One region of the Streptomyces sp. NPDC096105 genome, then DNA from elsewhere that is predicted to be linked to it. Evidence: riboswitches for the same ligand, from Rfam matches in the RefSeq annotation. Region 1 holds a riboswitch; each other region holds the start of a gene.
What was found. A riboswitch is a leader RNA that binds a small molecule or an ion and turns the genes downstream of it on or off. The one in region 1 is predicted to bind thiamine pyrophosphate.
Positions count from the first base shown of each region.

Region 1 (10,243 bases):
CCCGGAATTGATGTACCAGACGCCCGCGCCCAGGCCCAGCACCAGCAGCACGGCCACGACGACCGCCGCGGGCCCGCGGCGCAGCGCCGTGCGGCGACGGGGCGGGAGCGGCGGAGGGGACTGCAGACGGCTGGTGCGGTTCACGGCGTGCGCGCCGCCGTCCTCGTCCTCGTTCACGGGGAGGGGGCGCGGCACGGTGAGCGAGCGCGGGATGACGCTGGTGCGGTCGTCGGCGTTGTCGTGCTCCGCCGAGAGGGCCTGCGGGGGCATCGCGTCGAGCTGCTCGTCGGTGAGCCGGCCACGCACCTCGCGGGCCACGGCGAACAGCGCCACCGCGTCGGCCGGGCGGGCCTCGGGGTCGCGCGCGGTCGCCGCCGCGGCCAGCGAGTCCAGCGCGGGCGCCAGGCCGGGCACCACCGCCGAGGGCGGCGGCACGTCGTCGTGCAGGTGCTTGTAGAGGACGATCGCGGGGGAGTCACCGTCGTGCGGCTTCTCCCCGGTCAGCATCTCGTACAGCAGGATGCCGCAGGCGTACACGTCGACGCGGGGGTCGGCGGAGCCGTGCTCTATCTGCTCGGGCGCCAGGTACGACACCGTGCCCAGCACGGTGCCCGTGCTGTCGCGGGTGACCGTGTCCACCGCGCGGACCAGCCCGAAGTCGGCGACCTTGACCCGGCCGTCGTCCCCGATCAGCACGTTCTCCGGCTTCATGTCGCGGTGCACGAACCCGGCCCGGTGGGCGGCGCCCAGCGCGGCCAGCACCGGCTCCAGGATGTCCAGCGCGGCCCGCGCCTGCAGCGCCCCGCGCTCCCGCAGCACGTCCCGCAGGGTGCAGCCCGGGATGTACTCCATCGCCAGGTAGACGTACCCTCCGTCGGCGCCCTGGTCGAAGACCTGGACGACGTTGGGATGGGCCAGCCGGGCGACGGACTTGGCCTCGCGGATGAAGCGCTCCACGAAGCCGGCGTCGGAGGCCAGCGAGGGGTGCATCACCTTGAGCGCGAGGACACGGTCGAGGCGGGCGTCCAGGGCCCGGTAGACCGTGGCCATCCCGCCGACGGCGATCCGCGCGTCGACGCGGTAACGGCCGTCGAGCACCTGCCCGACCAGCGGGTCCTGAAGGGTCGTGTCCACGCAGCGAGTCTACGAGCCCGCGACGACAGCCCCGGCCCGGTCGGCCACCGTTGGAGCGGACCTGTGACCTGTGCGACCCGGCCGCGTCCCGGCGCGGGCCGTCCCGCGGGTCAGAAGGCGGGCCTTTCCGGGTCCAGCACGGCCCGGCCCCCGGCCGGCGAGGACGCCTGCGCGAAGTGACGCCGGGGGATGCGCCCCGCCCGCCGCGCGAGCCGTCCCGCCTCCACCGCGCTCCGCATCGCGGACGCCATCAGCACCGGCTCCTGGGCGCGGGTCACCGCCGACGCCAGCATCACGCCGGCGCAGCCCAGCTCCATCGCCAGCGCCGCGTCGGACGCGGTGCCCGCCCCGGCGTCCAGGATCACCGGCACGCCCGCCCGCTCCACGATCAGCTCGAAGTTGTGCGGGTTGCGGATGCCGAGACCGGACCCGATCGGCGAGCCCAGCGGCATCACCGCCGCGCAGCCCACGTCCTCCAGCCTCCGCGCCAGCACCGGGTCGTCGTTGGTGTACGGCAGCACCGTGAACCCGTCGTCGACCAGCGTCTCCGCCGCGTCCAGCAGCTCCACCGGGTCCGGCAGCAGGGTCCGCTCGTCCGCGACGACCTCCAGCTTCACCAGGTCCGTGCCCAGCGCCTCCCGGGCCAGCCGCGCGGTGAGCACGGCCTCCCCGGCGGTGAAACAGCCGGCCGTGTTCGGCAGCACCTCGACGCCCAGCTTCCGCAGCACCGACAGCACCGACCCCTGCACCGAGGGGTCCACCCGCCGCATGGCGACGGTCGTCAGCTCGGTGCCGGACGCCACCAGCGCCCGCTCCAGCACGTCGAGGCTCGGCGCCCCGCCGGTGCCCATGATCAGCCGGGACGTGAAGGTCCGGCCACCCAGGACGAGGGGATCGTCGGCCATGGTCAGCCTCCTTGGACGGCGGTGAGGACCTCCACCCGGTCCCCTGCGGACAGGGGGGTGGCGGGCCACTGCGCGCGCGGGACGACGGTTTCGTTGAGAGCGGCGGCCACTCCCGAGGGGGCCGCGGTGAGCGACCTCACGACGAGGTCGAGAGCCGTGCCGGGCGGGAACCGCCGGGGCTCGCCGTTGACGGTGACGGTGACCGTGGGGTCCGGGGCGTTCATACGGACTGCTCCGCGAGGACGGGGGCGCCGAAGCGCCGGGGGGTGAACGGGAGGGCTTCTTCGGGCAGCTCGCCGGTGGTCAGCACCTGGGCCATGGCGTCGCCGGTCACGGGCGTCAGCAGCACGCCGTTGCGGTGGTGGCCGGTGGCCAGCAGCAGCCCGGCGAGGCCGGTCGGGCCGAGCAGCGGCGCGTTGTCGGGGGAGCCGGGGCGCAGACCGGCGGTCGTCTCGGTGAGCGGCAGCTCGGTGAGGCCCGGCACCAGCTCGTGGGCGTCGCGCAGCAGCTCGTAGACGCCGCCCGCGGTGACCGTGGTGTCCCAGCCCAGCTCCTCGCTGGTCGCGCCGATCACCAGCTCACCGCTCTCGCGCGGCACCAGGTAGACGTGGCTGCCGCGCACCACGGCCCGCACCGTGCGGCTCAGGAACGGCTCGGGGCGGTCCGGCATGGCCAGCCGCAGCACCTGCCCCTTCACCGGCCGCACCGGCGGCAGCACCTCCGGCGGGACGCCCGCCAGCCGCCCGCTCCAGCTTCCCGCGGCCAGCACCACCTGGCCCGCGGCCGCCGCACCGCCGTCCGCCGTGACCACGCCGGTGGCGCGGTCGCGGCGGACGACGAGCCGCTCGGCCCGGGTGCGGTGCAGGGCGACGCCGGCCCGCTCGCAGGCGGTCAGCAGCGCGGACGCCAGCCGGCGCGGGTCGATCTGGTGGTCGCCGTCCACCCGCAGCCCGCCGCGCACGCCCGGCGCGAGCATCGGCTCCAGGCGCCGGCACTCCCGCCCGGTCAGCCACTGCGAGTCCAGGCCGGAGCGCTGGTGCAGGGCGTGCAGCTCGCGCAGGTGGGCGCGGTCGTCGGCGTCCAGCGCCACGGCGAGGGTGCCGCAGCGGCGGTAGCCGAGGTCCTGGCCGGTGCACTCGGCCAGCTCGGCCGCGAAGCCGGGGTAGCGGCGCGCCGAGGCCAGGTTGAGGCCCAGCAGCGTCTGCTCACCGTGGTGCAGTTCGGTGACGGCGGCCAGCATCCCGGCGGCCACCCGGGCGGCGCCCCCGCCCGGCTCGGGGTCCACGACGGCCGTGGCGAGACCGGCCTGCGCGGCCCGCCAGGCCGTGACCAGGCCGATGATCCCGCCCCCGACGACGAGGACGTCCGCGGTACGCGTGGGCGACATGGGCGTCCAGCCCCTCCCTTCGCCGGCATGACCCGGATCAGGTTCGTACGGTCGGAGGCCGCCAGCCTCCCTCTCAGCCCGGTGCGTCCGGACTCCCGCGAGTGCGTGTACGCGGGCCACCCTAGCCCGCGCCGCGCCGCACCCGTAAGGGACCCCGCCCGGCAGCGGTCCGGCGTGGCGGGCGCGGGTGTCTATGGTGAGCGGGTGAGCGAGCAGACGCAGGAACCGGGAGGGGCCGCGCCGCGCCGGGTCGTGGTGGCGGGCGCGGGCATGGCGGGCGTGCAGACCGCGGCGGCGCTGCGGGAGCGGGGCTTCACCGGCGAGGTGACGCTGATCGGGGCGGAACCCCACCAGCCGTACGACCGGCCGCCGTTGTCCAAGGCGGTGCTGCTGGGCACCGCCGAGAGCTCCGCCTTCGACGTGGACTTCGAGGAGCTCGGCATCGCACTGCGGCTGGGCTGCGAGGTGACGGGCCTGCGCCCCGGCGACCACGAACTGGACACGGAGGCCGGGCCCGTCCCGTACGACGTGCTGGTGATCGCCACCGGCGCGGAACCGCTGCGGCTGCCCGCCGCGGAGGGCGTGCCCGGGGTGCATCTGCTGCGCACCCTGGACGACGCCGAGCGGCTGCGGCCGGTGCTCGCCGCGCGCCACGACGTCGTGGTGGTGGGGGCGGGCTGGATCGGCGCGGAGTTCGCCACGGCGGCCCGCGAGGCGGGCTGCGCGGTCACCGTCGTGGAGGCCGAGGAGCGGCCGCTGGCGGGGGTGCTGCCCGCGGAGGTGGCCGCGCCGATGACCGCCTGGTACGCGGAGGCCGGCGTCACCCTGCGCACCCGCGCGCGCGTGAGCGGCGTCGAGCCCGGCGCCGTGCTCCTCGACGACGGCAGCCGGCTGCCCGCCGGCGCGGTGGTCGTCGGCATCGGCGCCCGCCCCGCCACGGCCTGGCTGGCCGGGTCCGGGATCGCCCTCGGGACGCACGGCGAGGTCGTCGCCGACGCGCACCTGGCGACCTCCCTGCCCGATGTGTACGCCGTCGGCGACTGCGCGTCCTTCCCGTCCGCCCGCTACGGCGAGCGCCTGCTGGTCCACCACTGGGACAACGCCCTGCAGGGGCCGCGCACGGTCGCCGCGAACATCGTCGGCGGGACCGCGGGCCGCGAGGCGTACGACCCGGTGCCGTACTTCTGGTCCGAGCAGTTCGGGCGGTTCGTGCAGTACGCCGGCCACCACGCGGACGCGGACCGCACGGTGTGGCGCGGGAACCCTTCCGACCCGGCGTGGAGCGTCTGCTGGCTGCGCGGGGGCCGGCTGGTCGCGCTGCTCGCCGTCGGGCGGCCCCGGGACCTGGCGCAGGGGCGGCGGCTGATCGAGGCGGGCGCCGCGATGGACGCGGAGCGGGTGGCCGACCCGGCGCGGCCGCTGAGATCGGCGGCCGTCTGACACCCCGCCGTCGGGGTCCGCCGCCGACGCGCCCGCCCGGTGGGACGGGGCTGGCTTCCGACTGTCGGTGGCAGGTGGCAGGCTTGTCCCGTGACCGAGATTGACGCAAAGATCGATGCTCTCGTCCCCGCCTGGCTCACCCTCCCCGACATCGCCGAGAAGCTCGGCGTCGAGGTGACGCGCGTCCGGCAGCTGGTCAAGGAGGGCCAGCTCATCGCCGTGCGCCGGGGGGAGAACCGCGCGCTGCACGTCCCCGCCGCCTTCATCGACGGGGACAAGGTCGTCAAGGGCCTGACCGGAACCCTGACGCTCCTGCGGGACGACGGCTTCACGGTCGAAGAGATGCTGGAGTGGCTCTTCACCCCCGACCCCAGCCTGCCGGGCACGCCCGCCCAGGCCCTCGCGGAGAACCGCGGCACGGAGGTGAAGCGCCGGGCCCAGGCCCTCGCGGTCTGACCGCGCCCGCCCCTGTCCGAACACCGTTCCCGACGGCCGGGGCCCACCGCCCCGGCCGCGGACTGCCGCGTGCGGGTTCCGCGGGCGCGGGGCCGGGGTGCCGGGCGGGTGCCTGTTCCCGCCCGGGGCCGCGGGCCTGTCGCGCCCCGCACCGGCGCTGGGCCCTGCCCGCCCCTCGTGCTGGCGAGTTCTCGTGTGCGGGTCCGGTGGGCGCGGGGTGTGCCGTGCGTCCGGGCCGCCGGACTCCCGGGGCCGGACCGCCGTGCGGTGCTCATGAGGCACCGCATAGGGTTCCGGCGGCGGGTCCGGCCCGAGGCGGGCCGGGGCCGCCGGCAGCGCGGGTCCGCCCGGCCCGTGTGCCGCCGAGACGAACCCGGGGGGACCCCATGACCGACAGCCCGCGCGCCCGGCTCGCCGACGCCCGCGTCTACCTCTGCACCGACGCCCGCAAGCGGCAGGGCGACCTGCCGGAGTTCCTGGACGCCGTGCTCGCCGGCGGCGTCGACGTCGTGCAGCTGCGCGACAAGGGCATGGAGGCCGCCGAGGAACTGGAGCACCTGGCGGTCCTCGCCGAGGCCTGCGCCCGCCACGGCAAGCTGCTCGCGGTCAACGACCGCGCCGACGTCGCCCACGCCGCGGGCTCCGACGTCCTCCACCTCGGCCAGGGCGACCTGCCCGTCCCCGCCGCCCGCGCGGTCCTCGGCGACGAGATCCTGATCGGCCGCTCCACCCACGCCGAGCCGGAGGCCGCCGCGGCCGCCGTCCAGCCCGGCGTGGACTACTTCTGCACCGGACCCTGCTGGCCCACGCCCACCAAGCCCGGCCGTCCCGCCCCCGGCCTGGACCTCGTCCGGTACGCCGCCGGGCTCGGCACCGACCGCCCCTGGTTCGCCATCGGCGGCATCGACCTCGCCACCCTCGACCAGGTGCTGGACGCCGGCGCCCGCCGGGTGGTCGTGGTCCGCGCCCTCACCGAGGCCGACGATCCCGGCGCCGCGGCCGCCGAGCTGGCACGCCGTGTGCGGGAGGCGGCGGACGCCGGCTGACCGGCGCGGCGGGGGCCGACATCTCGCGTCCGTCCACACTGTGGACGGCAAGTCGGCAAATCAGACAAATATCTCGCTTCTGGTTGGGGGGCCGCCGACCCGTGGCTACGCTGCCCGTATGGCCCTCGGAACCGCATCCACCAGGACGGACCGCGCACGCACCGTGCGCGACATGCTCGCCACCGGGAAGACGACGTACTCGTTCGAGTTCTGGGCCCCCAAGACGGAGAAGGGCGAGCGGAACCTCTGGAACGCGCTCCGCAGGATCGAGGCCGTCGCGCCCAGCTTCGTCTCCGTCACCTACGGCGCGGGCGGTTCCACCCGCGCCGGCACGGTGAAGGCGACCGAGCAGATCGCCGCCGACACCACCCTCACCCCGGTCGCGCACCTCACCGCGGTGGAGCACTCCGTCGCCGAACTGCGCAACATCATCGGCCAGTACGCCGACGCCGGGATCCGCAACATGCTCGCCGTGCGCGGCGACCCGCCCGGCGACCCGATGGGCGAGTGGGTGCCGCACCCCCAGGGCCTGACCTACGCGGCCGAACTGGTGCGTCTCATCAAGGAGTCGGGCGACTTCTGCGTCGGCGTCGCCGCCTTCCCGGAGATGCACCCGCGGTCCAGCGACTGGGACACCGACGTCGCCCGCTTCGTCGACAAGTGCAGGGCCGGCGCGGACTACGCGATCACCCAGATGTTCTTCCGGCCCGAGTCGTACCTGCGGCTGCGTGACCGAGTCGACGCGGCGGGCTGCGAGACGCCCGTGATCCCCGAGGTCATGCCCGTGACCAGCGTGAAGATGCTGGAACGGTTGCCGAAGCTCAGCAACGCGGCCTTCCCTGACACCCTCAAAGAGCGGATCCTCACAGCGAAGGACGATCCGGCGGCGGTACGCTCCATCGGTATCGACTTCGCCACGGAGTTCTGCGCGAGGCTGCTGGCCGAAGGAGTGCCCGGTCTGCACTTCATCACGCTCAACAACTCCACGGCGACGCTGGAAATCTACGAGAACCTGGGTCTGCACCACCCGCCGCAGACCTAGACCGGTCGCACGCGCATACGACACACTGCGTAACGGCCACTGGGAGAGGGGCGTACATGGGCTGGGCGGTCCTCTACATCGCGTTCGGCATCGTCGCGCTGTGGTTGCTGGGTGAGGTGCTGCTGCAGTACAAGGCGCGCCTGCGCTGGCGGCTGCTCGCCTTCGTCGGGTTCCTCGGCGTCGTGTTCGGCGTGCTGATCCCGTCCGTGGTGGTGATCGGACTGGGCGCCGCGGCCTTCGCCGTCGGGCAGACCTACGTCACGCTGTCGTTCCGCCGCGGCTTCCAGGCCGGCTGGGCGGTCAACGCGCCGATGCTGTCCGCCGCCAAGGGCCGCGGCCGCAAACGGGAGGAACCGACGCTGGAGGTCGGCGGCCTCGAGGCGTCCGGCGACCGAGCCGACGCGTTCGACCCCCGCCCGGAGGCGGCCGGTCACGGCGCCGACGACGACTACGACCACGACGACGTCTTCACCCCCGCGTCCGACCGGCAGACGGCCGCGGAGACCACCGCCGTCCACGAACCGCAGCCGATGCCCGACGACACCGGCTCCTACGGCGTCTACGGCGAGCAGGGCCACGCCGGCCAGGACCAGTACGCCGCGACCGCGCAGACCGCCCACGCCGACTACGCCTACGACTACTCCGGCTACGGACAGCAGGGTTACGACACCGGCCAGCAGTACGCCGCGTACTCCGAGCCGTACACCGGCAACCCCGCGTACGACGGCGGCGCGTACGACACGGGCTACACGGACCAGCAGTACGCCCAGCAGGGCTACGCGGCCCCGGACCCGTACGCGACGGGCGGCTACGGCGGCGAGACCCCGGCCGGCGGCCTGTGGGTGCCGCAGCAGCGCAGCACCGACGACCCGTACGGCGGCGAACTCCCGCCGGAGCAGCAGTACCCGTACCAGGACGGCGGGCAGCAGCAGGGCGCCAACGGCAGCGGGTACGACGAGCAGTACCGCTTCTGAGCCAGCGGGCGGTCCCGCGTGGTCCCGCTCAACCGCCCCCTCAGCGGCCCGTGTTCACCGCGAGCCGCGGAAGTCCGGCCCCTCGACGACGAGTCCGGCCACCAGCGCCCCCGACATCCCGGCGTGCGGCAGCCCGCCGCCGGGGTGCGACCAGCCGCCGACGGTGAACAGACCCGGCAGCCGCGTGCTGTTGGACGCGTGCAGGAAACGGCCGTCCGCCGCGGCGAGCGCCGGCGACGGCACCGCGCCGCCCTCCGCGCCCGTCTCCCGCGCGACGTCCCGCGGTGTGCGCACCTCGTGCCACAGCAGCCGGTCCCGCAGATCCGGCACGGCCCGCGCGGCGGCCGTGACCATCCGCTCCGCGTACTCCTCGACGCCGGCTGTCCCGGCGGGCGTCACCGCCGTCACCGTCACCGCCTCGTGCCCGGCGTCCGGGACCAGCGCCGGGTCGTCCGGGCGCAGCACCGTCACCGTCGGCTCGGCGGGCAGCCCGGCGCCGGACAGCGCGTCCAGCTCCGCCTCGCGGTCCCGGGTGTGCACGACCGTCCGGTGCGGGGTGCCCTCCGGGCGGCCGCCGCGCAGCGCCAGCAGCACCGTCGTCCGGCTCGCCCCGTCCCGCCGGGCGGGCACCTCGCCCTCCCCGCGCAGCCGCGTGCCGCTCATCCGCTCCAGCGCGCCGGGGTCCACCCCCGCGACCACCAGGTCCGCCTCCACCGCCGTGCCGTCGGCGAGTTCCACACCCGCCGCCCGGCCGTCCTTCTCCAGCACCGCGGTGACCTCCGCGCCGAAGCGGAACTCCACCCGGCGGGCCAGGCACCGCTCGTACACCGCCCGCGCCAGCTCCCGCAGCCCGCCGCGCACGTACCAGGTGCCGAAGGCGTGTTCCATGTACGGCAGCACCGCCGCGCTCGCCGGGGCGGTCCGGGGATCCAGCCCGAACGCCAGGGCGTGGCTCTCCAGCAGTGCCCGCAGCCGCGGGTCACGCAGCTCCCAGTCGCCCACCTCGGCCAGTGTGGCCGCCTTGCGCGTGCGCAGCAGCCGCCGGTGCGGGACCGCGGGGTAGGGCTCGCGTCCGGCCAGCACCTCCCAGTTGGGCCACAGCGGCTCCTCCAGCAGCGGGCGGCGCGCCCGGTCCCAGGCCTCGCGGGCCCGCACCAGGAAGTCGCCCCAGCGCCGTGCCGCGTCCGCGCCCAGCGCCTCCTCCAGCGCGGAGATCACGCCCGCGCGCGAGGCGTTCGGCAGGGACACCCGGGTGCCGTCCGCGAAGACGTGGTGCGACGACGGGTCGGCCTGCACCAGCTCGACGCACTCCTCCAGCGGCTCCCGGCCCGTCTTCACGAACAGGTCGCGGTAGACGGCGGGCAGCGGCAGCAGCCCGGGACCGGTGTCGAAGGCGAACCCGTCCCGTTCCCGGCGGCGCAGCGCACCGCCGTAGGTCTCCGTCCGCTCGTACACCGCCACCCGGTGGCCCGCGACGGCCAGCCGGGCGGCGGCCGCCAGCGCGCCCGCGCCGGCGCCGATCACCGCAATCCGTGCCATGCCAGGGACTTTATCCGCCGCAGGTCACGGCCCGTCCCCGAGGCCCCGCACCCCCGTGGCGCGACCGTCCGGGCGCACACCGTGATGGGCCCGGGTGCGCAGGCGTGAGTACGCGTACCTAGCCGGCGAGATGAGTACGGCGGCGGATGGGCCCGGACCGGCGGGAACGGAAAAGTGGAGGCCACGGAGAGGGGCCCGGACCCACGGGACCGGCGACACGGGGCGCCGGAACGGGAGCCGGCCCGCGATCCGCTCCTTCCGCCGGCGCCGTCGGCGGGAGCGAGGCACGGGGGAACCCGGGGGAACGATCGCGACGGGGG
Region 1 covers NZ_JBIWGC010000001.1:175,996-186,238, reverse strand. Annotated here, with positions in the region: gene pknB (Stk1 family PASTA domain-containing Ser/Thr kinase) at 1-1,134, opposite strand, end outside; gene ACIQ8B_RS00835 (thiazole synthase) at 1,245-2,039, opposite strand; gene thiS (sulfur carrier protein ThiS) at 2,042-2,263, opposite strand; gene thiO (glycine oxidase ThiO) at 2,260-3,426, opposite strand; TPP riboswitch at 3,424-3,535, opposite strand; gene ACIQ8B_RS00820 (NAD(P)/FAD-dependent oxidoreductase) at 3,631-4,866, shown strand; gene ACIQ8B_RS00815 (Rv2175c family DNA-binding protein) at 4,957-5,322, shown strand; gene thiE (thiamine phosphate synthase) at 5,709-6,368, shown strand; gene metF (methylenetetrahydrofolate reductase [NAD(P)H]) at 6,487-7,410, shown strand; gene ACIQ8B_RS00800 (hypothetical protein) at 7,467-8,384, shown strand; gene ACIQ8B_RS00795 (phytoene desaturase family protein) at 8,439-9,923, opposite strand.

Region 2 (10,243 bases), on a different contig from region 1:
CGGAGACCACCGCAAACGGGGCGAAAGCCGCAGCGAACCGGAGTCTTGTTCTGATTCACCACCCCTGGGTCATCACACGGCGCGATCCGCATTCCTATGATGGGCCCACGACACCGCGGGCCGCTGCGACCAGGCAGTCCGACGCGGTGCAGATGCGGCGCGATGGTGGAGGGGTCGATGACTCAGGGGGCCGGTCAGGGACCCGAGGCGGAACGGACGGCGACGTTGCGCGACTTCCGGGTGCCCGCGTACGTCCACGAGACCGGTCCGTACGTCCACAGCACGCACCCCGGTGACGTCGTCCCGCCGGCCGAGGAGGCGTACCCGGACGGGTACACGCCGACCCAGCGGGACCTCCCCGTCATCAACCGGGGTGACACGGTCCAGGTGACCGTCGACCCCGTGGCCGCGCCCGACCCGCAGCCCGCCACCGGCAAGGGCCCGCTGTACGTGGTCGGCGACGTCCACGGCTACCTGGACGAGCTGGTGGCCGCCCTCCAGGAACAGGGCCTCATCGACTCCGCGGGCAAGTGGTGCGCCGGCACCGCGCGCCTGTGGTTCCTCGGCGACTTCACCGACCGCGGCCCGGACGGCATCGGCGTCATCGACCTGGTGATGCGGCTGTCCGCCGAGGCAGCCGCGGCCGGCGGCTACTGCAAGGCGCTCATGGGCAACCACGAACTGCTGCTGCTCGGTGCCAAGCGGTTCGGCGACACGCCCGTCAACTCGGGCGCGGGCACCGCCACCTTCCAGGCGGCCTGGCTGCTCAACGGCGGCCAGAAGACCGACATGGACCGCCTCCAGGACCACCACCTGCAGTGGATGGCCCGCCTCGACGCCGTCGAGGAGGTCGACGGCCATCTCCTGCTGCACTCGGACACCACCGCCTACCTCGACTACGGCCGGTCGATCGAAGAGGTCAACGACACGATCCGCGAGACCCTCACCCGGAACGACGCCGACGAGGTCTGGGACCTGTTCCGCAAGTTCACCAAGCGGTTCTCCTTCCGCGACGAGGGCGGCGCCGACGCGGTGCGCTCCCTGCTCGATACGTACGGCGGCACCCGGGTCGTTCACGGACACAGCCCGATCCCGTATCTGCTGGGCGAGGTCGGCTCCGAGGACGGCGAGGACGACAACGGTCCCGCGGTGGCCGAACCGCACGTGTACGCCGACGGACTCGCCATCGCGATGGACGGCGGCGTGACGATGTCCGGGAAACTGCTGGTACGGCAGTTGCCGCTGTCCGACTGAGGCGCCCCCGGGCCGTGTTGCGGCGGCCCGCGACCGCATCCCGGGGACGGTAATTTCCGTAAACCCCCTGTCACCGCGCGCCGTCACCGCTCTACCATCGGCTTATCCGTAGCAGGCTCCCCTCCGTTTCTGCCCGACGGCTCGTCAGCATGCCGAGCCCCAAGCCCTACGGAGCATCGGGGGATGCACATGAACAGCGTTCCGCAGCACCTGCTGAGCGAGGACCGCCAGGACTACGAGCGGGTTCTCGATGAGGCGCTGCGCTCCGCACCGCACAGCCCGCAGCCGGCCGCTGTGGGACAGCGGCTCAACTCGGAGCAGCTGCGCACGATGGCGCTGAACGCCACCGCGCTCATCAGCGCGGCCGCGGCGACGGAGTACCAGCACTACGTGAAGGTCCGCGAGGAGGCCCGCCGGCCGCCCTCGGCCACCCCGGACGTGCGCGACTCCGGCAGCGGCGAGCCGGGGAGCACCGGCGCGGCGGGGTTCGCCGCGTCGATGGGCGAGATGGCCGAGGCCACCGGAGCGGGGGCGGCGGCCGTCGTCGCCGTCCTGGCGCCGGTCCTGGCCGGGACCGCCGCCGCGATATTCCTGCTCGTCGGTTTCGTCCTGCGGGCGCTCGACTCCGGCAACGACTTCGCCCGGACGATGCTCACCACCGGCTGGGTGTTCGGCGCGGTCACGGCCGTCGCCATCCTCGTCGCCGGAGCGGGGCTGCTGCTCACCGCGCTGCGCAACAAGCCCTCGGCGCTCGGCGGGACGGACCGGGAGCTCGACGAAGAGGTGGCCCGGGCCAGGGCGGCCTGGCATGAGGCGCTGCTGGAACGGGGCATCGTGCCGTTCCTGCGGGAGGCGCTTCAGGATCCGGCGGGATCCACGGCACCGCAGCGCACGGCGCCGCCCGCGCCGGCCAGCCGCATCCCGCACCTGGGGTACGGCCGGCCGGGCTTCTCCAGTCCCGAGGAGGGGGTGAACCGGGGGAGCCGGCCCAGCTACTCCAGCCCGGACTACTCGAGCCCCGCCTTCGGGGGTCCGGAACACCAGCCGGAGTAGCGTCACGGCCGCGCGGGGGACGCACGCCGGGGCTCCGGCGTACGTCCCGGGGGGGGCGGGGCGTCAGAGGATGCCCGCCCCGCGCGCCGCCCTGACCCACTGCGGGAACTCGGACAGCAGCCGGTCGTACAGCTCCGCGTCCGGGACCGTGCTGATGTCGTCGACGGAGAAGAAGCCGACGTTGTCGACGCGTCGCCCGGTCAGCGTGTCGAACCGCTCCAGCACGCCGTAGTCGGCGTGCCCCAGCCCCACGAACTGCCAGAACACGGGCTCCTCGACCGCCTCACGCAGCTGCGCCTCGATCTCGGCGTTGCGGTAGACCCCGCCGTCGGAGAAGAACAGCACGAGCGTGGGGCCGGACGTCGGGTGCGCGCGCACGTACGCGCGCACCTCCGCGATGACTTTCTGCTCCTCGTTCTGGATGCCGACATCGCGCATGTCGACCTGGCTCGGATCGAGGCCCTTCTTGCGCTTGCGCCGGAACAGGGCGATCTCCCCCACCCGGACGTGCAGCCGCAGCCACTCGGGAAGCTCGCCGAGCCGCAGGTCCGGCAGCCGGGCCGGGTGGGTGGCGAACGTCCAGGCCTGCATCTCCCCGTCGTCGTCCAGCTGGGCGGCGACCGCGGCCATCCGCTCGACGACGTCGGCGACGACGCCCTTGGAGTACAGGAAGGACATGGACCCGGAGGCGTCCAGCACGAGGATCACCCTCGCGGTGATCTCGGTGGCCCCGTGCTTGCGCAGGCTGACCGCGACCTGCTCCTTGCGCAGGGACAGCCGCTTGCGCATGTCGACGGGCAGCCGCTCCTCACCCTTGGTGAGGCGGGTGGCGCCGGACGGGGGCGGTGCGGAGGGAGCGGGGGCGACGGGCGGGGGCGGCGGAGGCGCGACTGCGGCTGCGGGCGCCTGGCCGGGGTCGTCGACGGTGATACCGAAGTCCGTGGCGAGTCCGGCAAGGCCGGAGTCGTACCCCTGCCCGACCGCGCGGAACCTCCACGTACCCTGCCTCCGGTACAGCTCACCGCCGATGAAGGCGGTCTCGGAGCCCGCCGCCATGTCGAAGCGGGCGAGTTCGGTGCCCGAGCCGGCGTCCACGAGCCGGAGCGTCAACCCGGGCGCCTGGCCGAAGGTGCCGCCGTCGGCCGACGCCCCGAGCACGATCCGCTCGATCGCCGGCTCCACGGAGCGCAGGTCCACCTCGACGGTGTCGGCGGCGGCCCCGTCGGCCCGCCGCTTGCCCAGGTGCCGCACGGCCCCGGAGGCGTGGCGGGGCTGGTTGTAGAAGACGAAGTCCGCGTCGTCGCGCACCCGCCCGGCCGCGGTGAGCAGCAGGGCCGACGCGTCGAGGTCGGGCACACCGGGCCCCGCCGCCCAGGCGAGCTCGGCCCGCACCACGGGAGCCTCGACGGAAAGATTGGACCCCTTGCTCATCGCCCTCGCTGCCATGGCCCCAGTCTGCCCACCCCCGCCAAAAACCACGAGGTGACCCACGGCGTATCCCGCCACCTGGCACGGCTGGGACCGGAAGTCGCCGGCCTCCACCCATACCGTCGGGTCACCGCACGACGTCCTAGGATGCGTCAGTCCTCCGGTGATCGCCGGTCTCATGTGCGGCAAGGAAGCCCATGCGCCTGTCCAGCCATCTCAGGAAAACCTCCATGGGTGCGGTGGCCCTGCTTCTCCTTGCCGGGTGCGCGGGGGAGCAGAGCGCGGGCGGGGCGGCGGAACGAACTCGGGAGAGGCCTGCCTCCTGGACCGACCTGCCGGTGCGGACCGGTGCGCACGACGTCGTCCACATGGACGCCGACGATCGGTCGTACGAGGCCCGGATCACGGTCAAAAGCCTGGTCCGGGGCTCCGAGGAGGACATGCGCGGGGCCCGCGTGGACGAGGAACTGGAAGACAGAGTCCCCCACTACCTCACCTTCGAGGTCACCAACACCAGCCCGAGAACGATGACTGACACCTACAAGGTGGACAGCAATCTCGTCCTCATCGGCACCGACTGGGAGCACGGGGAGGAGGTCCTCATCAGCGGCGGCAGGCCGGGAGGAGCCGGCCTGCCGTGCGCGAACCTCCCGCCGGAGACGCCGGCCTCCGGCGCCTCCTACGAGGTCTGCGTGACCTATGCACTGCCCGAGGGCGTCGGAGTGCTGTCCCTCTTGCACTACACCGGCGGCTACTTCGACGAGACCGGCGCAGTCGCGGTCTGGCCCGTCGAGGGCGGCGTGGAGACAGTGTCCGCCGGTCTGGCGGACCCGGGGGACGTCATCCCCGTCCGGCACGACGCCGGCGAGGACGGCATCCTCGAGCTGCCCGCCACCCTGGTGTCCGTACGCCGCGGCAGCATGGCCGACCTCAAGGGCCCGGATCTCGGTCTGACCGAGGAGGAGCGTCGCGGCGTGCCGTACTACGTTTCGGTCACCTACACCAACACCGGGCCGACAGACCTCTACAACAACCAGTCCGATCACGTCCGCCTCCTCATGGAAAGCGGTCGGCAGATACCAGGGAAAAGCCCCTACTTCGTGGACCCGGAGGTCCCCGATTGCCCGTCCGACTGGATTCTTGCGACAGTCCCGACGAGCGCCAGCGTGACGCAGTGCAGCATTCACGTGGTGACGGGTGAGGGCGACAAGCCGATCGCGGTGGGTTTCGACGAGGCGGACCGGCCAGGTCTGGTCGCCTGGAGAGCCGATCTGCTCTGAGGTCACCTGCCCGGTGGCCCACGCCCGCGGCCCCAGCCTCGGTTACGTGGGAACCCTGACACGCCGCTGGACCGGAGGCGGTGCCGACGCCCACGGGGCCGTCGGCACCGCCTCCCCCTGCGTCAGTCGGCCATCGGCAGATACACGCGGTTGCCCGCTGCCGCGAACTCGCGGGACTTCTGGGCCATGCCCTCCTCGATCTCGGCGCGGCTGCCGCCGTGCTCGCGGCGGATGTCCTGGGAGATCTTCATGGAGCAGAACTTCGGGCCGCACATGGAGCAGAAGTGGGCCGTCTTCGCCGGCTCCGCCGGGAGGGTCTCGTCGTGGAACTCACGGGCCGTGTCCGGGTCGAGGGCCAGGTTGAACTGGTCCTCCCACCGGAACTCGAAGCGCGCGTCGGAGAGCGCGTCGTCCCACTCCTGGGCGCCCGGGTGGCCCTTGGCGAGGTCGGCGGCATGAGCCGCGATCTTGTACGTGATGACGCCGGTCTTCACGTCGTCCCGGTTGGGCAGGCCCAGGTGCTCCTTGGGCGTGACATAGCAGAGCATGGCCGTGCCCCACCAGGCGATCATCGCGGCGCCGATGCCCGAGGTGATGTGGTCGTACGCGGGCGCGACGTCCGTCGTGAGCGGACCGAGCGTGTAGAACGGCGCCTCCTCGCAGATCTCCTGCTGGAGGTCGATGTTCTCCTTGATCTTGTGCATCGGGACGTGCCCCGGCCCCTCGATCATGGTCTGTACGTTGTGCCGCTTGGCGATCCTGTTGAGCTCGCCCAACGTCCGCAGCTCCGCGAACTGCGCCTCGTCGTTGGCGTCCGCGATGGACCCGGGCCGCAGGCCGTCACCGAGCGAGTACGTGACGTCGTACGCGGCGAGGATCTCGCACAGCTCCTCGAAGTGCTCGTACAGGAACGACTCCTTGTGGTGCGCCAGGCACCACGCCGCCATGATCGAACCGCCGCGCGAGACGATGCCGGTCTTGCGGTTCGCGGTGAGCGGCACGTACGCGAGGCGGACACCCGCGTGGACCGTCATGTAGTCCACGCCCTGCTCGGCCTGCTCGATGACCGTGTCCTTGTAGATCTCCCAGGTCAGTTCCTCGGCCTTGCCGTCGACCTTCTCCAGCGCCTGGTAGAGCGGCACCGTGCCGATGGGGACGGGGGAGTTGCGCAGCACCCACTCGCGGGTGGTGTGGATGTTGCGGCCGGTGGAGAGGTCCATGACCGTGTCGGCGCCCCAGCGGGTCGCCCAGGTCATCTTCTCCACCTCCTCCTCGATGGAGGACGTGACCGCCGAGTTGCCGATGTTGGCGTTGACCTTCACCAGGAACCGCTTGCCGATGATCATCGGCTCGGTCTCCGGGTGGTTGACGTTGGCGGGCAGCACCGCGCGGCCTGCCGCGATCTCCTCGCGGACGACCTCGGGGGAGACGTTCTCCCGGACCGCCACGAACTCCATCTCGGGCGTGATCTCGCCCCGGCGCGCGTACGCGAGCTGGGTGACGGCCCGGCCGTCACGGCCCCGGCGGGGCTGACGCGGCCGGCCGGGGAAGACCGCGTCGAGATTGCGCAGGCCCCCACGCGGCGAGGTGTGCTTGATCCCGTCGTCCTCGGGTCGGACGGGACGGCCCGCGTACTCCTCCGTGTCGCCGCGGGCGACGATCCAGTTCTCGCGCAGCGGGGCCAGTCCCCGGCGGACGTCGGTGTCGACGAGCGGGTCGGTGTACGGGCCTGACGTGTCGTACAGAGTGACCGACTTCCCGTTGGTGAGGTGCACCTGACGGACCGGCACGCGCAGGTCGGGGCGGCTGCCCTCGACGTACGCCTTGTGCCAGCCGATGGACTTCCCGGCCTCCGTGGCCTCCGACGTCTCCGTCGGGTTCTGCGCGGAGGCAGGCGTGCGTGCGTCCTTGTTGGTCATGAGACCTACTCCCTACGCCGGCATTACCCGGTAACAGGTTCGGCGGTCGACGCAGCGGTTTCCGTCTGTCGACGCTCCGTGTGAAACATCACTCGAGGTCGGTGATGTTTCACGTGGAACATCGCTGGGACGGAGGTCAGCGCCCTCTCAGCCCGGTGCTCCGAGCTCCCGCGTGTACAAAACGTGCCTCCACGCTAGCGGCACTTCTGGCGCGGTGACCAGAGGGCCCCCTTCCTTCTTGCGATGATCGGTCGGTGACCTCGAACTCTCCGCCTCCGTACCCGCCGTCCGAGCCACCGCACGGTGCCGACGCCCAGCCCGGGCACGGTCCTGGGCAGCGGCACGAGCACGGCCCCGGGCAGGGGCGCACGGGCTCGCACGAGCACACCGGCTCCCACCGGCGCTTGAACGCCCCGGTGACGCCGGGTGATCCGGTGCCGACGGGCGGGGCCCACCACGGGCACGCTCCCGGACACAGCCACAGCCACGGCCCGGCCACCCCCGTCTCCCGCCACCTGCGCAAGGTCATCGCCGCGGTCCTCATCCCCTTCGCCGCCGCGGTCCTCGTCGGCCTTGCCGTCCTGTGGCCGGGCGGCGCCCCCGCCCACGAGCGCACCGGCGTCGGTTTCGACCGCCAGACGCAGCAGGCCACCGTCACCGAGGTGGTGGCGATGGACTGCGCCTCCGCGAACCCCTCCGCCGGCGTCCCGACCGGTGACACCTCCACCGCCGAGGGATCCTCCGCCCAGCGACAGGCGAACGGCACCTGCAAGAAGGCGACGATCCGGGTCGACACCGGCAAGGACAAGGGCCGGACGTTCACCGAGATCGTGCAGCCGGACCAGTCCCGGCAGCTGAGCGAGGGCCAGGGCGTCGTCGTCGCCTACGAGCCCTCCGCACCGGAGGACCTGCAGTACTCGGTCGCCGACGTGAACCGCCGCTTCCCCCTGGCGCTGCTCGCCGGTGTCTTCGCTCTCGCCGTGGTGGCCGTGGGCCGGCTGCGGGGCGTCATGGCTCTGGTCGCGCTGACGGTCAGCTTCCTGGTGCTCACCTTCTTCATCCTGCCGGCGATCCTGCAGGGCTCGAACCCGCTGGTCGTGGCGGTGGTGGGAGCGAGCCTGATCATGCTGCTCGCCCTGTACCTCTGTCACGGGCTGTCGGCCCGCACCTCGGTGGCGGTGCTCGGCACCCTGGTCTCGCTGCTGCTGATCGGCATCCTGGGGTCCGTGTTCATCGGCTGGTCGGCCCTCACCGGCAATACGGACGACAACACCGGCCTGATCCACGGTCTCTATCCGGACATCGACATGAGCGGCCTGCTGCTCGCGGGCATCATCATCGGCTCACTCGGTGTCCTCGACGACGTGACCGTCACCCAGACGTCCGCGGTGTGGGAACTGCACGAGGCCAACCCGTCGATGGGACGCCGCGCGCTGTACCGCGCGGGCATCCGCATCGGCCGCGACCACATCGCGTCCGTCGTCAACACCCTGGTACTCGCCTACGCGGGCGCCGCGCTGCCGCTGCTGCTGCTGTTCTCGGTCGCGCAGAGCGGCGTGGGGACGGTCGCCAACAGCGAGCTGGTCGCGGAGGAGATCGTGCGCACGCTGATCGGCTCGATCGGCCTGGTCGCCTCCGTGCCGGTCACCACGGCCCTGGCCGCGCTGGTCGTCTCGGCCGACCGCCCGGCGGACCGGGCCCCGGTGTCCGGGCAGACGGCGGGACACGCGCCGGAGCCCCGGCCGGCCATGGTGCGGGGCGGACGGGGCCGACGCCGCAAGCGCTGACGTCCCCCGTCGCGGGTCGGGCGCCGGGCCGGGGGCGCGCTGAAGCGTTACGCCACCGGCCCACCCGGTCGGCCCAACGCCTCAGCCGGCGCTCTGCTCCGCGAGGATGCGGTCCAGCGCGTCGTCGAGATGGGCGTCGAAGTCGGCGAGCGCCCCTTCCTGCCCCAGCGGCACCAGCTTGTCGGTGCGGTCGAGGAAGGCCACGAGCGGGGCGGCCGACGAGCGGAACAGCGCCTGGTCGCTGCCGACCTGCAGCCGGATCAGCACCTCGCCCAGGGTGTCGGGGTCGACCGGCGCGACCCGCACATCGCCCTCGCCGCAGGGCCTGCCCACGCCGTCGACCAGCAGCTCCCGGCCGAACGCCCACGTCACCGGGGCGTCTCCGGGCAAATGGAAGGTCAGCCGCACCGCGTAGGGATCACAGGTGTCATAACGCAGCTCCACCGGAATGCGGAAGGAAAGCTCCTCCGACACGAGAAAGCTCATCATGACCTCTGCCTGTACGGATTCGCGCATCGCCTACCCCGTCATTCGCCGCGGACTGGCCGGGCATGGACCCTGACACCAGAGGGAATCTTGCTGAACGTACACAGCAGATCACAAGGAGTGAGTTTTCAGATACTGATAGACAGTGCGAGCGACCCCGGCAGACGGCGCGTCTCCGCCTGCAGCCGCTGGACCACCGGGAGGAGCCGTTCGGCCTGGTGCACGGGCAGCGAGACCGCCACGGACGCCGCTGTCGCGCCGACCGTGAGAGGGATCGCGGCGCACACCGTCCCCAGCGCGTACTCCTGACGTTCGGTCACCATGTCGCTGCCCCGGGCGCGTTCGAGGCGGCGGAGCAGGCTGTGGGCGTCGCGCACCGTGTACGGGGTGACCGGCCGCACCGGATAGCGGTCGAGATGGTCGCGCCGGGCCGCCTCGTCGAGCTGCGCGAGGAGGCACTGGCCCAGGGCGTGGGCGTGAGCGGTCTCGCGGAAGTCGGCCCACTCCTCGACAGCCGGGGCGGCCGGGGTGTCGGCGACGCCGACCAGACCGATCTCGCCGTCGTGGTACACCGCGTAGTAGACGGGGGCGCCCACCGCGTCCCGCCAGCGGGCGAGGGTGTCGGTCACCGTGCTGCGACGTTTCTGCCGCGCTCCGCTGCTGCTCAGCCGCTCGACGGCCTCCCCGAGGAAGAACAGCCCGCGGTCGCGCCGCAGATACCCCTCGTGCACCAGGGTGCGCAGCAGGTGGTAGGCCGTGGGAAGCGCCAGCCCGGTCTCCCGGGCCAGCTGTTTGGCCGGGGCGCCGTGCTCGTGACCGGCGACGGTCTCCAGCAGGCGCATGGCGCGCTGGACCGAGCCGATGAGGGTCGCACCGGCGGGAGAGGCGGGCGGTGCCGGCGAACGGGGCTGCGGGGGGACCGCGGTCCGAGAGGCGGGGGCGGTGCCAGTCGTGGCCAAGGGTCACTCCCGTAACGCGAGGGGGCAGCCCGTGCGGGGAACACGGGTGGTGGAGTCGCCGCTCGCGGGGACCGGCC
Region 2 covers NZ_JBIWGC010000002.1:152,012-162,254, forward strand. Annotated here, with positions in the region: gene ACIQ8B_RS03450 (metallophosphoesterase) at 163-1,254, shown strand; gene ACIQ8B_RS03455 (hypothetical protein) at 1,438-2,307, shown strand; gene ACIQ8B_RS03460 (VWA domain-containing protein) at 2,371-3,753, opposite strand; gene ACIQ8B_RS03465 (hypothetical protein) at 3,933-5,015, shown strand; gene thiC (phosphomethylpyrimidine synthase ThiC) at 5,138-6,934, opposite strand; TPP riboswitch at 6,927-7,116, opposite strand; gene ACIQ8B_RS03475 (YibE/F family protein) at 7,189-8,721, shown strand; gene ACIQ8B_RS03480 (SsgA family sporulation/cell division regulator) at 8,803-9,237, opposite strand; gene ACIQ8B_RS03485 (IclR family transcriptional regulator) at 9,336-10,166, opposite strand.
Region 2: another riboswitch for thiamine pyrophosphate. It lies ahead of thiC (phosphomethylpyrimidine synthase ThiC); the one in region 1 lies ahead of thiO (glycine oxidase ThiO).

Region 3 (10,243 bases), on a different contig from region 1:
CAGGACCTCGGCTTCATGTACGGCCGCTCCTTCGACGACCTCGACGGCCACACCTGGGAGGTCGTCTGGATGGACCCGGCGGCCGTGGAGGGCTGACGGTCGGCGGCCGTACCGGACACGGCAGGGGCCGGGTGCTCGCCGGAGCGCCCGGCCCCTGCCGTTTTCCCGTCGTGCCGGAAGCCCGGCGGGGGCTGACGGCACGCCTCTTGACCGGCCGCTCCTTCAACTGGCCCTCCACGTACGGCCGGTGAGCGTTCCCGGCCGCGACGGCCGGATCGATGCGGTCCCTCGGGCGCGTAAACGTCCGGGTGGTTAACAAATAGGCAAAGCCCGGTCCCCCGGTAGGCATATGCGTTGACACTACTTATGCGGCGCTTATAGACCTGGGAGCCTCACGGGAGTGCTGAGCTTTCGTCAACTCTCCCTCAACCCCCCGCATTTACGCTTCATGTAAAGGACAAACGTGGCAGTTCTGTCCGTATCACGCCGCACCGTGACCCGCTCCGTGCGCGCCCTCGGTGTCGTCTCCGCGTCCGCCGCGCTCGCGCTCGGAGCCGCCGGCAACGCCGCGGCGTGCAACATCAACGAGTTCTCGGCCGAGGCGAAGTGCGACGGTGAGAAGGGCGTCATCACCGTCACCGACGTCGACCCGGCCGGCGTCCCCGCCACCGTCACGGTGTTCCTGCAGAACAACGGCGCCGACATCAAGAAGGTCGGCGAGCAGGTGGTCAAGGGGTCCAAGGAGGGCACGACCATCACCTTCGAGGAGGACTGGAAGCCCAACGCCGTCTACCGCATCCACGTCAAGGCCGAGCCGTACGTGGACGAGGACATCAAGCCGAACCTGACCACGCCGTCGACGCCGTGCAAGGAGGACGAGGAGGAGTCCCCGTCCCCCGAGCCCACGCCGTCGGAGGAGACCTCGGCCCCGGCCGAGGAGAACGAGGAGCCGAGCCCGGTCCCGTCGGAGGGCGGGAGCGAGAGCGCCGCTCCCCCGGCGGACACGTCGGACAACGCCCCGTCCCCGGCCGGTGAGTCCAACCTCGCCGAGACCGGCGCCAACTCCAACACCGGCCTGATCGCCGGCGTCGCGGCCGCCCTGGTCGCCGTCGGTGGCGGCGCGATCTTCTTCGGCATGCGCCGCCGCGGGGCGAACAGCCGGCGCTGACGCCTCCCGGAAACGCCCGCGGCCCGTCCCGAACCGGGGGCGGGCCGCTCGCCGTCGACGGACCGGTCAGCCGAACGTGGCCCGTTCCAGCCAGCCGTCGAGCACCGCGCGCTCGCCGAACACCTCGACGCGCGGGTCGTCCAGCGGGATGCGGCGGTAGAAGGCGAGCAGCACCCAGGCGAGCGGCCCGCGCAGCGCGACCGTGGCCTTCTCGTGGCCGCGTCGCCAGGACACCCCCTCCTCGTCCAGCCGCACCAGCCACTCCGCGTTCACCTCGGGCGCGGTGTCGGTGGCGTGCAGGTGGATCGTGCGCAGGGGCCCGCGCAGCCCGTGCACCTCGTCGTCGGGCAGTGTCCGCTGCGCCCACTCCACGATCTCCAGCCACTCGTCGACCGCGTCGGCGGCCACCTCGGGCGCGACCTCGTAGGGCAGTCCGGCGGCGAGTGTGGCGTCCGCGCGGTGCACGGTCACCTCGTGGGTCATACGGCGGGCCCAGAAGCCGGCGTTGTCGATCCCCGCCCAGCTCCACACCCGCGCGTCCGGCCCGGCCTCCCGCAGCGCGGTGACGGCCAGATCGCCGCTCCGGGCCAGCCAGGCGTCCAGCGCGGCGGCGTCACCGCGGACCCCGGGCCCCTCGAAGCCCGGCACGTCCTCCTCCGGGGTCTCCTTCTCGGCCCCGGTCCGCACCATCAGGGCCGCCCAGCGCAGGGCGCCGCCGATGTGCCGTACGAGCTGTTCCAGTGACCAGTCGGGCGTGGTCGGCACCGTGCGGGACAGGTCCGTCCCCGACGTCACCACCGCCCTCAACTGCCCCACCTGATGGGCGATCTCGTCGCAGTAACGCTCATGAGCGAGTCGTGTCATGCCGCCCACCCTAGGTACCGGTGATCAGCCCAGAACAGCGATTTCCGCGCCGTCGAACTCCACACCGGTCACGTCCCCGACGTCCGGGGCGTCCCGGAGCGCGCAGGCCGCCTCCAGCGCCGGCGCCCCCTCCGGCTGGAGGCGCACGGCGACATGGGTGCCGCGGAAGGTGCGCGCGGTCACCGTGCAGCACAGCCCCGCCCCGGCCGGGACCAGCCGGACCCCGGCAGGCCGGACCAGCAGCGGCCGCGTGCCCTCGGGAGCGCCCTGCGGCACCGGCACCTTGCCCCAGGGAGTGACGGCGACGCCGTCGGCCACGGCGGCCTCGACGACGTTCTCGAAGCCGAGGAAGCGGGCCACGAAGGCGTCGGCGGGCCGCTGCCACACCTCGAGAGGCGTGCCGGACTGGGCGATCCGTCCGTCGCGCATCACCACCACCCGGTCGGCCAGCGCGAACGCCTCGCCCTGGTCGTGCGTCACCGCCAGCACGGTGGTGCCCAGCCGTCCGAACAGCTCGCGCAGTTCGATCACGAGCCGCTCCCTCAGCGACCGGTCGAGCTGGCCGAGCGGCTCGTCGAGCATCAGCAGCCGCGGGCTGGGGGCGAGGGCGCGGGCCAGCGCCACCCGCTGCTGCTCACCCCCGGACAGGGCGGAGACGGCCCGCCCGGACGCGGCGGGCAGCCCGACCAACTCCAGCAACTCGCCCACGCGCCGCGTCTGTTCGGCGCGCGGCACGCCGTGCATGCGCAGGCCGAAGGCCACGTTGCCGCCCACGTCCCGCTGCGGGAACAGCTGGTGGTCCTGGAACATCAGTCCGACGCCCCGCCGGTGCGCGGGCACGCCCGACTGGTCCCGTCCGTCGAGCAGGACCCGCCCGGCGTCCAGGGGCCGCAGTCCGGCGACCGCGCGCAGCAGCGTGGACTTGCCGCTGCCGCTGGGACCGAGCACGCACACGATCTCGTGCTCGGCGATGTCGAGGTCGACGGCGTCCAGCGCGGCCCGCCCGCCGAAGCGGACGGTCGCGGCCTCGAGGCTGAGCAGCATCTAGAACTCCCCGGTCCGGTCGGTCCGCAGCCGCTCCAGCACCAGCAGCGCCACCGCGCACACCACCATCAGAATCGTCGACAGGGCCATCGCCTGCCCGTAGTTGAGGTCCCCGGGCCGTCCCAGCAGCCGCGCCACGGCCACCGGCAGGGTGGGGTTGTCCGGCCGCGCGATGAACACCGTCGCCCCGAACTCCCCCAGCGACACCGCGAAGGCGAACCCGGCGGCGATCAGCAGCGCCCGCCGCACCAGCGGCAGGTCCACCTCCCGCCACGCCCGCCACGGCGACGCCCCGAGCACCGCCGCCGCCTCCCGCAGCCGCACGTCGACGGCCCGCAGTACCGGCAGCATGGTCCGTACGACGAAGGGGACGCCGACCAGTGCCTGCGCGAGCGGCACCAGGATCCAGGAGGCGCGCAGGTCCAGCGGCGGTTCGTCGAGGGCGATGAGGAAGCCGAAGCCGACGGTCACCGCGGACACGCCGAGCGGCAGCATCAGCAGGGCGTCGAAGCCGCGCACCAGCCGGCCCGCGTCCCGCCGGGTCAGGGCGACGGCGGCGAGACCGCCGATCACCACGGCGATCACGGTGGCGGCGACGGCGTAGCGCAGGGAGTTGCCGATCGCCTCGATCGGGGCGACCAGGAAGACGCCCCCGTCCGCCTCGGTCAGCGCCCGGTAGTAGGCGAGGCCGGCGCTGCCGAAGGAGCGCTGGACCAGAACGGCGAGCGGCAGCAGGAGCAGCACGGCGACCGTGGCGACGACCCCGCCGAGCAGCGCCCACTGTCCGGCGCCGCGCGGGCGGCGGGCGGTCACCGAGGCGTCGACCAGCCGCAGCGCGGTCTCGCGGCGCCGCACGGTCCAGGCGTGCAGGGCGAGGATCGCGCCGACGGCGAGGAACTGGATCGTCGTGAGGACGGCGGCCGTGGACAGGTCGAAGAGGTCGGCGGTCTGCCGGTAGATCTCCACCTCCAGGGTGGAGAAGGCGGGACCGCCGAGGATCTGCACCACGCCGAAGGAGGTGAAGGTGAAGAGGAAGACCATCAGCGCGGCGGCGGCCACCGCGGGGGCGAGCGCCGGGAGGGTGACCGTGCGCCAGGCGGTGAGACGGGAGGCGCCGAGCATCCGCGCGGCCTCCTCCTGACGCGGGTCGAGCTGGGCCCACAGTCCGCCCACGGTGCGGACGACCACGGCGTAGTTGAAGAAGACGTGGGCGAGGAGGATCGCCCAGACCGTGGTGTCGAGACGCACGCCCCACAGCTCGTCCAGCAGTCCGCCCCGCCCGACGAGCGCCATGAACGCCGTGCCGACGACGACCGTCGGCAGCACGAACGGCACGGTGATCACCGCCCGCAGCACCTGTCTGCCGGGGAAGTCGAAACGGGCCAGGACGTAGGCGCCGGGCAGGGCGGTCACCAGGGTGAGGACCGTGGAGACGAGCGCCTGCCAGGTGGTGAACCACAGCACCTGGCGGATGTCGGACTGGGCCAGCACGTCCGCGATCCGTCCGGGCTGCCAGCCGCCGTCGGCCTTCAGTCCCCGGGCGACGATCGCGGCGACCGGGTAGGCGAAGAAGACCGCGAAGAACGCGGCCGGCACGGCCATCAGGCCGAGCCGGGCCGCGTTCCGGCGCCACCGTCCGGGCCGGCGCGGGGTCACTTCAGTACGAGCGAGGTCCACGACTTGACCCACTGGTCACGGTTCTCGGCGATCTTCGCCGGGTCCATGGTCCGCGGCTCCTTCGCCTGCGGCCCGAACTTCACGAACTCCTCGGGCACCTGGGCGCCCTCGCGCACCGGGTACACGAACATGTTGAGCGGCATGTCGTCCTGGAACGTCTTGCTGACCAGGAAGTCCAGCAGCGCCTTGCCGCCCTCGGGGTTCTCGGCGTTGCTCAGCAGCCCCGCGTACTCGACCTGCCGGAAGCAGGTGCCCTCGGCGACGCCGGTGGGGGCGGTGTCGGGCCGCGGGTCGGCGTAGATCACCTCGGCGGGCGGCGAGGAGGCGTACGACACGACGAGCGGCCGGTCCGCCTTGGCCTGCTTGCCGCCGGCCGAGCCGGAGAACTCCTCGTTGTAGGCATGCTCCCAGCCGTCGACCACCTTGACGCCGTTGGCCTTGAGCTTCTTCCAGTAGTCCTCCCAGCCTCCCCCGTCGCCGTACTCGGCGACGGTGCCGAGCAGGAAACCGAGGCCGGGCGAGGAAGTGGCGGCGTTCTCGACGACGAGGAGGTCCTTGTAGGCGGGATCGACCAGGTCGTCGAAGGTCTTCGGCGGGGTCAGCCTCTTCTTCTCGAACCACGCCTTGTCGTAGTTGACGCAGACGTCACCGGTGTCGACCGGGGTGACCCGGTGCTTGTCCTCGTCGGCCCGGTACTCGGGCAGGATCAGGTCGGAGCCCTTGGCCTCGTAGGGCTGGAAGAGGCCGTTGTCGAGGGCGCGGGACAGCAGGGTGTTGTCGACGCCGAAGAAGACGTCCCCCTGGGGGTTGTCCTTGGTCAGGATCGCCTTGTTCACGGCCTGCCCCGCGTCGCCGTCCTCGAGGACCTTGAGCTTGAAGCCCGACCGCTTCTCGAAGGCGGCGACGACGTCCTCGGACACGGCCCACGAGTTGTGGCTGACGAGGGTCACGGTCTTGGAGCCCTCGCCGCTGCCGCTGCTGCCGTCCGCGCCGGACGACCCGCAGGCGGACAGCGTGACGAGCCCCAGACCGACCGCCAGGGCCGTGACCTTCTTGGTGATGTCCACTTGATCCCTCCTGGAGTGACCAGGAAGAGACGCGGCCCTGCCCGGGACCCCTGGGCGGGGTCCCGGGCAGGGCGCAACAGCTCGAGTGATGACCGATCTCCCTACCCAGAATGACCTGGGCCAGGTTCGGAGGGTCTGCGGCCGGTGCCGCACTCTCAGCGCTGTGGCGCTCCCCTGTCGGAATATGAAGGTGTACTGAAGGTGTGCTTATTCGGATGTTGCCTGTTCAGATGTACTGACCGGGGTCACCTTACCGCTCGGTCGCGGCGAGCTGACCGCACGCCCCGTCGATCTCCTGTCCACGGGTGTCCCGGATCGTGACCGGCACACCGTGCGCGGCGATCGCCTCGACGAACGCCTTCTCGTCCTCGGGCCGCGACGCGGTCCACTGGGAGCCGGGCGTCGGGTTGAGCGGGATGAGGTTGACGTGCACGGGGCGCCCCTTGAGCAGCCGCCCCAGCCGGTCACCGCGCCACGCCTGGTCGTTGATGTCCCGGATCAGCGCGTACTCGATGGACAGGCGCCGCCCGGACTTCGCCGCGTACTCGAACCCGGCGTCGAGCACCTCGCGCACCTTCCACCGGGTGTTCACGGGGACGAGGGTGTCGCGCAGCTCGTCGTCGGGGGCGTGCAGCGAGATGGCGAGCCGGCACTTGAAGCCCTCGTCGGAGAACCGGTGGATGGCCGGCACGAGGCCCACCGTCGACACGGTGATTCCGCGCTGCGACAGGCCGAGCCCGTCGGGCTCGGGGTCGGTGAGCCGGCGGATGGCACCGACGACCCGCTTGTAGTTGGCGAGGGGCTCGCCCATGCCCATGAACACGATGTTGCTGAGCCGCGCGGGCCCGCCGGGCACCTCGCCGTCGCGGAGCGCCCGCATCCCGTCCACGATCTGGTGCACGATCTCGGCGGTGGACAGGTTCCGGTCCAGCCCGGCCTGCCCGGTGGCGCAGAACGGGCAGTTCATGCCGCACCCGGCCTGCGAGCTGATGCACATGGTGACCCGGTCCGGGTACCGCATCAGCACCGACTCGACGAGCGTCCCGTCGAACAGCTTCCACAGCGTCTTGCGGGTCGTCCCCTGGTCGGTCGACAGGTGCCGCACGACGCTCATCAGCTCGGGAAGCAGCGCTTCCCGCAGCTTCCCGCGCGAACCGGCGGGGATGTCGGTCCACTGCTCCGGATCGTGCGCGTACCGCGCGAAGTAGTGCTGCGAGAGCTGCTTGGCACGGAACGGCTTCTCACCGACCGCGACGACCGCCTCCTTGCGCTCGGCAGGCGTGAGATCGGCAAGATGCCGCGGCGGCTTCTTGGCTCCGCGCGGCGCTACGAATGTGAGTTCTCCGGGCTTAGGCATGGCTGTACCAGTGTCGCAGATCCACAAGGGTGACCCGCAGGCGTCGGCCGCCGCACCGGTCGGTGGTGCTCGTCACCGGTCGCGGCTCGGCAGCCCCGGGCGGATCGTGGCCGGTGCCGCCCCTCCGTCCTCGCCGAGCCGAACACTCAACTGGGCTCCGATCTCCCGGCACCTGAACGAGCGGGCGACCCGTCGGGACGATGCCCGTCGGCCTCTCCACTGCGGCATGAGGCCCGCGCCGAGAGCGTGCGCGACCGCCGCAGAGGCCACCGTCTTCGCCGGTCCGCGTCCGCGATGCTCCGGCACCGTCAGGACGGACGGATGCGCCGTCCTTCTCGGCCAGGCCTGATATGCCGCCGCGGCCTCGTCCGTCGGCACCGTGATGATCCCCGCTCCGTCCAGGACCACGATCCCGCACCACGAGGGCGGACACAGCTTCGACGCCGGTGAGACGACCACGCCGGCGGCGGGTCGTCCGAACTCCACGGGTGCACCGGCCAGGTCCTGCCACAGCGCACGAGCACGTTCCACCAGCGGATCCGGCGTCATGCCCGGGGATTGTGCCACCCGAAGATCACGCGGAGGAACGGCTGCTTCCGCCTGTGGCCGCAGGCAGCGCGTGGCCCATGCCGGGCGCCTGCACGAAGCGTGCGCCGCGGATCACCTGGAGTCCGGGCGCGTCGACCGGGCCGCGCTCCTGGAGAGCGGCGGCACGCGTCGGCCCCCGTCCTCCGGGAGGACGGGGGCCGTGCGGCGGCAGGAGGACGGACCTCAGCCCGTGCCCACGAAGATCGCCAGCAGCAGCCACACCACCGGCGCCGTCGGGAGGAGGGAGTCCAGGCGGTCCATGATGCCGCCGTGGCCGGGCAGCAGCGTGCCCATGTCCTTGATGCCGAGGTCCCGCTTGATCATGGACTCACCGAGGTCGCCCAGCGTGGCGCTGACGGCGACCGCGAGGCCGAGGAGCAGGCCCTGCCACCACACGCCGTCGTCGATCAGGAACTGCATGCACAGCGCGCCCGCCGCCATCGAGAAGGCGACCGCTCCCAGCAGGCCCTCGCGGGTCTTGCCGGGGCTGATCCGCGGGGCGAGCTTGCGCTTGCCGAAGCGCCAGCCGACCGCGTACGCGCCGGTGTCGCTGACCACGGTGAGCGCCAGGAACGTCAGCACGCGCCACGGACCGTCCTCGGCCTTCAGCAGCATCGCGACGAACGTCGCCAGGAACGGCACGTAGAAGGCGGCGAAGACGCCCGCGGTGACGTCCTTGAGGTAACCCTCCGGCGGTGCCGTCATGCGCCAGACCAGCACCGCCAGCGTGGTGAGCGCCATGGCGATCCACGCGCCCTCCGCGCCCCGCGCGTACCCGGCGACGACCATGGCCGCGCCGCCCAGCGCCAGCGGGACGAGGGGCGCCTTGATGCCCTTGCGTTCGTCCAGCCGCGTGGTCAGCTCCCACAGGCCCACCACGACGGCGACGGCGATCACCCCGACGAAGGCGGCCTTGACGACGAACAGCGACGCGACGATCACCGCGCCGAGTCCGACGCCGACGCCTATCGCGGCACCGAGGTCCCGCCCCGCGCTCTTCTTCTGCGGTGCAGGCGCCGGCTGCGGGGCGTGGGGCATGGGCTCCGGATTCTGCGGCACCTCCCCCGGCAGGGGGCGGGCCCGCGTGGGCTCGTCTCGGAACAGGGGGCCGCTCAGCCGAGCGACCCCCCGGTCCGCATCCTGGTCTCCGCCGTGTTCGGGTACGTCGGGCACGATGGGCATGGGGCGCGTCTGCTGTGCGTTGTGCGCATCGTACGCGGGACCCGCCGGGACAGCTCCCCGGCCGGGTCCGTGGTCGGACGGCCCCCAGTACCCGGTCTGCGGCGTCCCCCAGGAAGAGTCGTTCATCAGACCTCGAGCAGCTCCGCTTCCTTGTGCTTCAGGAGCTCGTCCACCTGGGCGACGTACTTCGCCGTGGTGTCGTCGAGCTCCTTCTCCGCACGGCGGCCCTCGTCCTCGCCGACCTCGCCGTCCTTGATCAGCTTGTCGATGGCCTCCTTGGCCTTGCGGCGGACGGAGCGGATCGAGATCTTCGCGTCCTCGCCCTTGCCCTTGGCGACCTTGATGTACTCGCGCCGGCGCTCCTCGGTCAGCTCGGGGAACACCACCCGGATGATGTTGCCGTCGTTGCTCGGGTTGACGCCCAGGTCGGAGTCACGGATCGCCTGCTCGATGTTGCGCAGCGCGCTCTTGTCGAACGGGGTCACCACGGCCATGCGCGGCTCGGGCACGGAGAAAGAGGCCAGCTGGTTGATCGGCGTCGGCGCGCCGTAGTAGTCGGCCACGATCTTGTTGAACATCGCCGGGTGCGCACGGCCGGTGCGGATCGCGGCGAAGTCCTCCTTGGCGACCACGACGGCCTTCTCCATCTTCTCCTCGGCCTCGAGGAGGGTCTCTTCGATCACCACTTGCTCCTGCGTGTCTTGAGTAGGCCCGGCTGCGGTCCACGGTCGGGGCGGCGGCCGGCTGCGTCGCGTCTTCTTCCTGCACGGTTCACGACCGGCAGGACATTGTCCATCCCCCGGTCAGTTGTGCCCGGCCTGGTCGCCCACCAGCGTGCCGATCTTCTCACCCTTGACGGCGCGGGCGATGTTGCCCTCCTTCAGGAGTTCGAACACGACGATCGGCAGGCTGTTGTCACGGCAGAGCGTGACGGCCGTGGCGTCGGCGACCTTCAGGTCCCGGGTGATGACCTCGCCGTAGCCGAGGGCGTCGAACTTGACGGCGTCCGGGTTGGTCTTGGGGTCGGAGTCGTAGACCCCGTCGACACCGTTCTTGCCCATGAGGAGCGCCTCGGCGTCGATCTCGAGGGCGCGCTGGGCGGCGGTGGTGTCGGTGGAGAAGTACGGCATGCCCATACCGGCGCCGAAGATGACCACGCGGCCCTTCTCCAGGTGGCGCACGGCACGCAGCGGGATGTAGGGCTCGGCGACCTGGCCCATGGTGATGGCGGTCTGCACGCGGCAGTCGACGCCCTCCTTCTCCAGGAAGTCCTGGAGGGCGAGGCAGTTCATCACG
Region 3 covers NZ_JBIWGC010000009.1:235,615-245,857, reverse strand. Annotated here, with positions in the region: gene ACIQ8B_RS17315 (VOC family protein) at 1-96, shown strand, start outside; gene ACIQ8B_RS17310 (LAETG motif-containing sortase-dependent surface protein) at 494-1,168, shown strand; gene ACIQ8B_RS17305 (maleylpyruvate isomerase family mycothiol-dependent enzyme) at 1,235-2,032, opposite strand; gene ACIQ8B_RS17300 (ABC transporter ATP-binding protein) at 2,057-3,076, opposite strand; gene ACIQ8B_RS17295 (iron ABC transporter permease) at 3,077-4,732, opposite strand; gene ACIQ8B_RS17290 (thiamine ABC transporter substrate binding subunit) at 4,729-5,820, opposite strand; TPP riboswitch at 5,901-6,006, opposite strand; gene rlmN (23S rRNA (adenine(2503)-C(2))-methyltransferase RlmN) at 6,071-7,177, opposite strand; gene ACIQ8B_RS17280 (phosphatidate cytidylyltransferase) at 7,949-9,073, opposite strand; gene frr (ribosome recycling factor) at 9,073-9,630, opposite strand; gene pyrH (UMP kinase) at 9,751-10,243, opposite strand, start outside.
Region 3: another riboswitch for thiamine pyrophosphate. It lies ahead of ACIQ8B_RS17290 (thiamine ABC transporter substrate binding subunit); the one in region 1 lies ahead of thiO (glycine oxidase ThiO).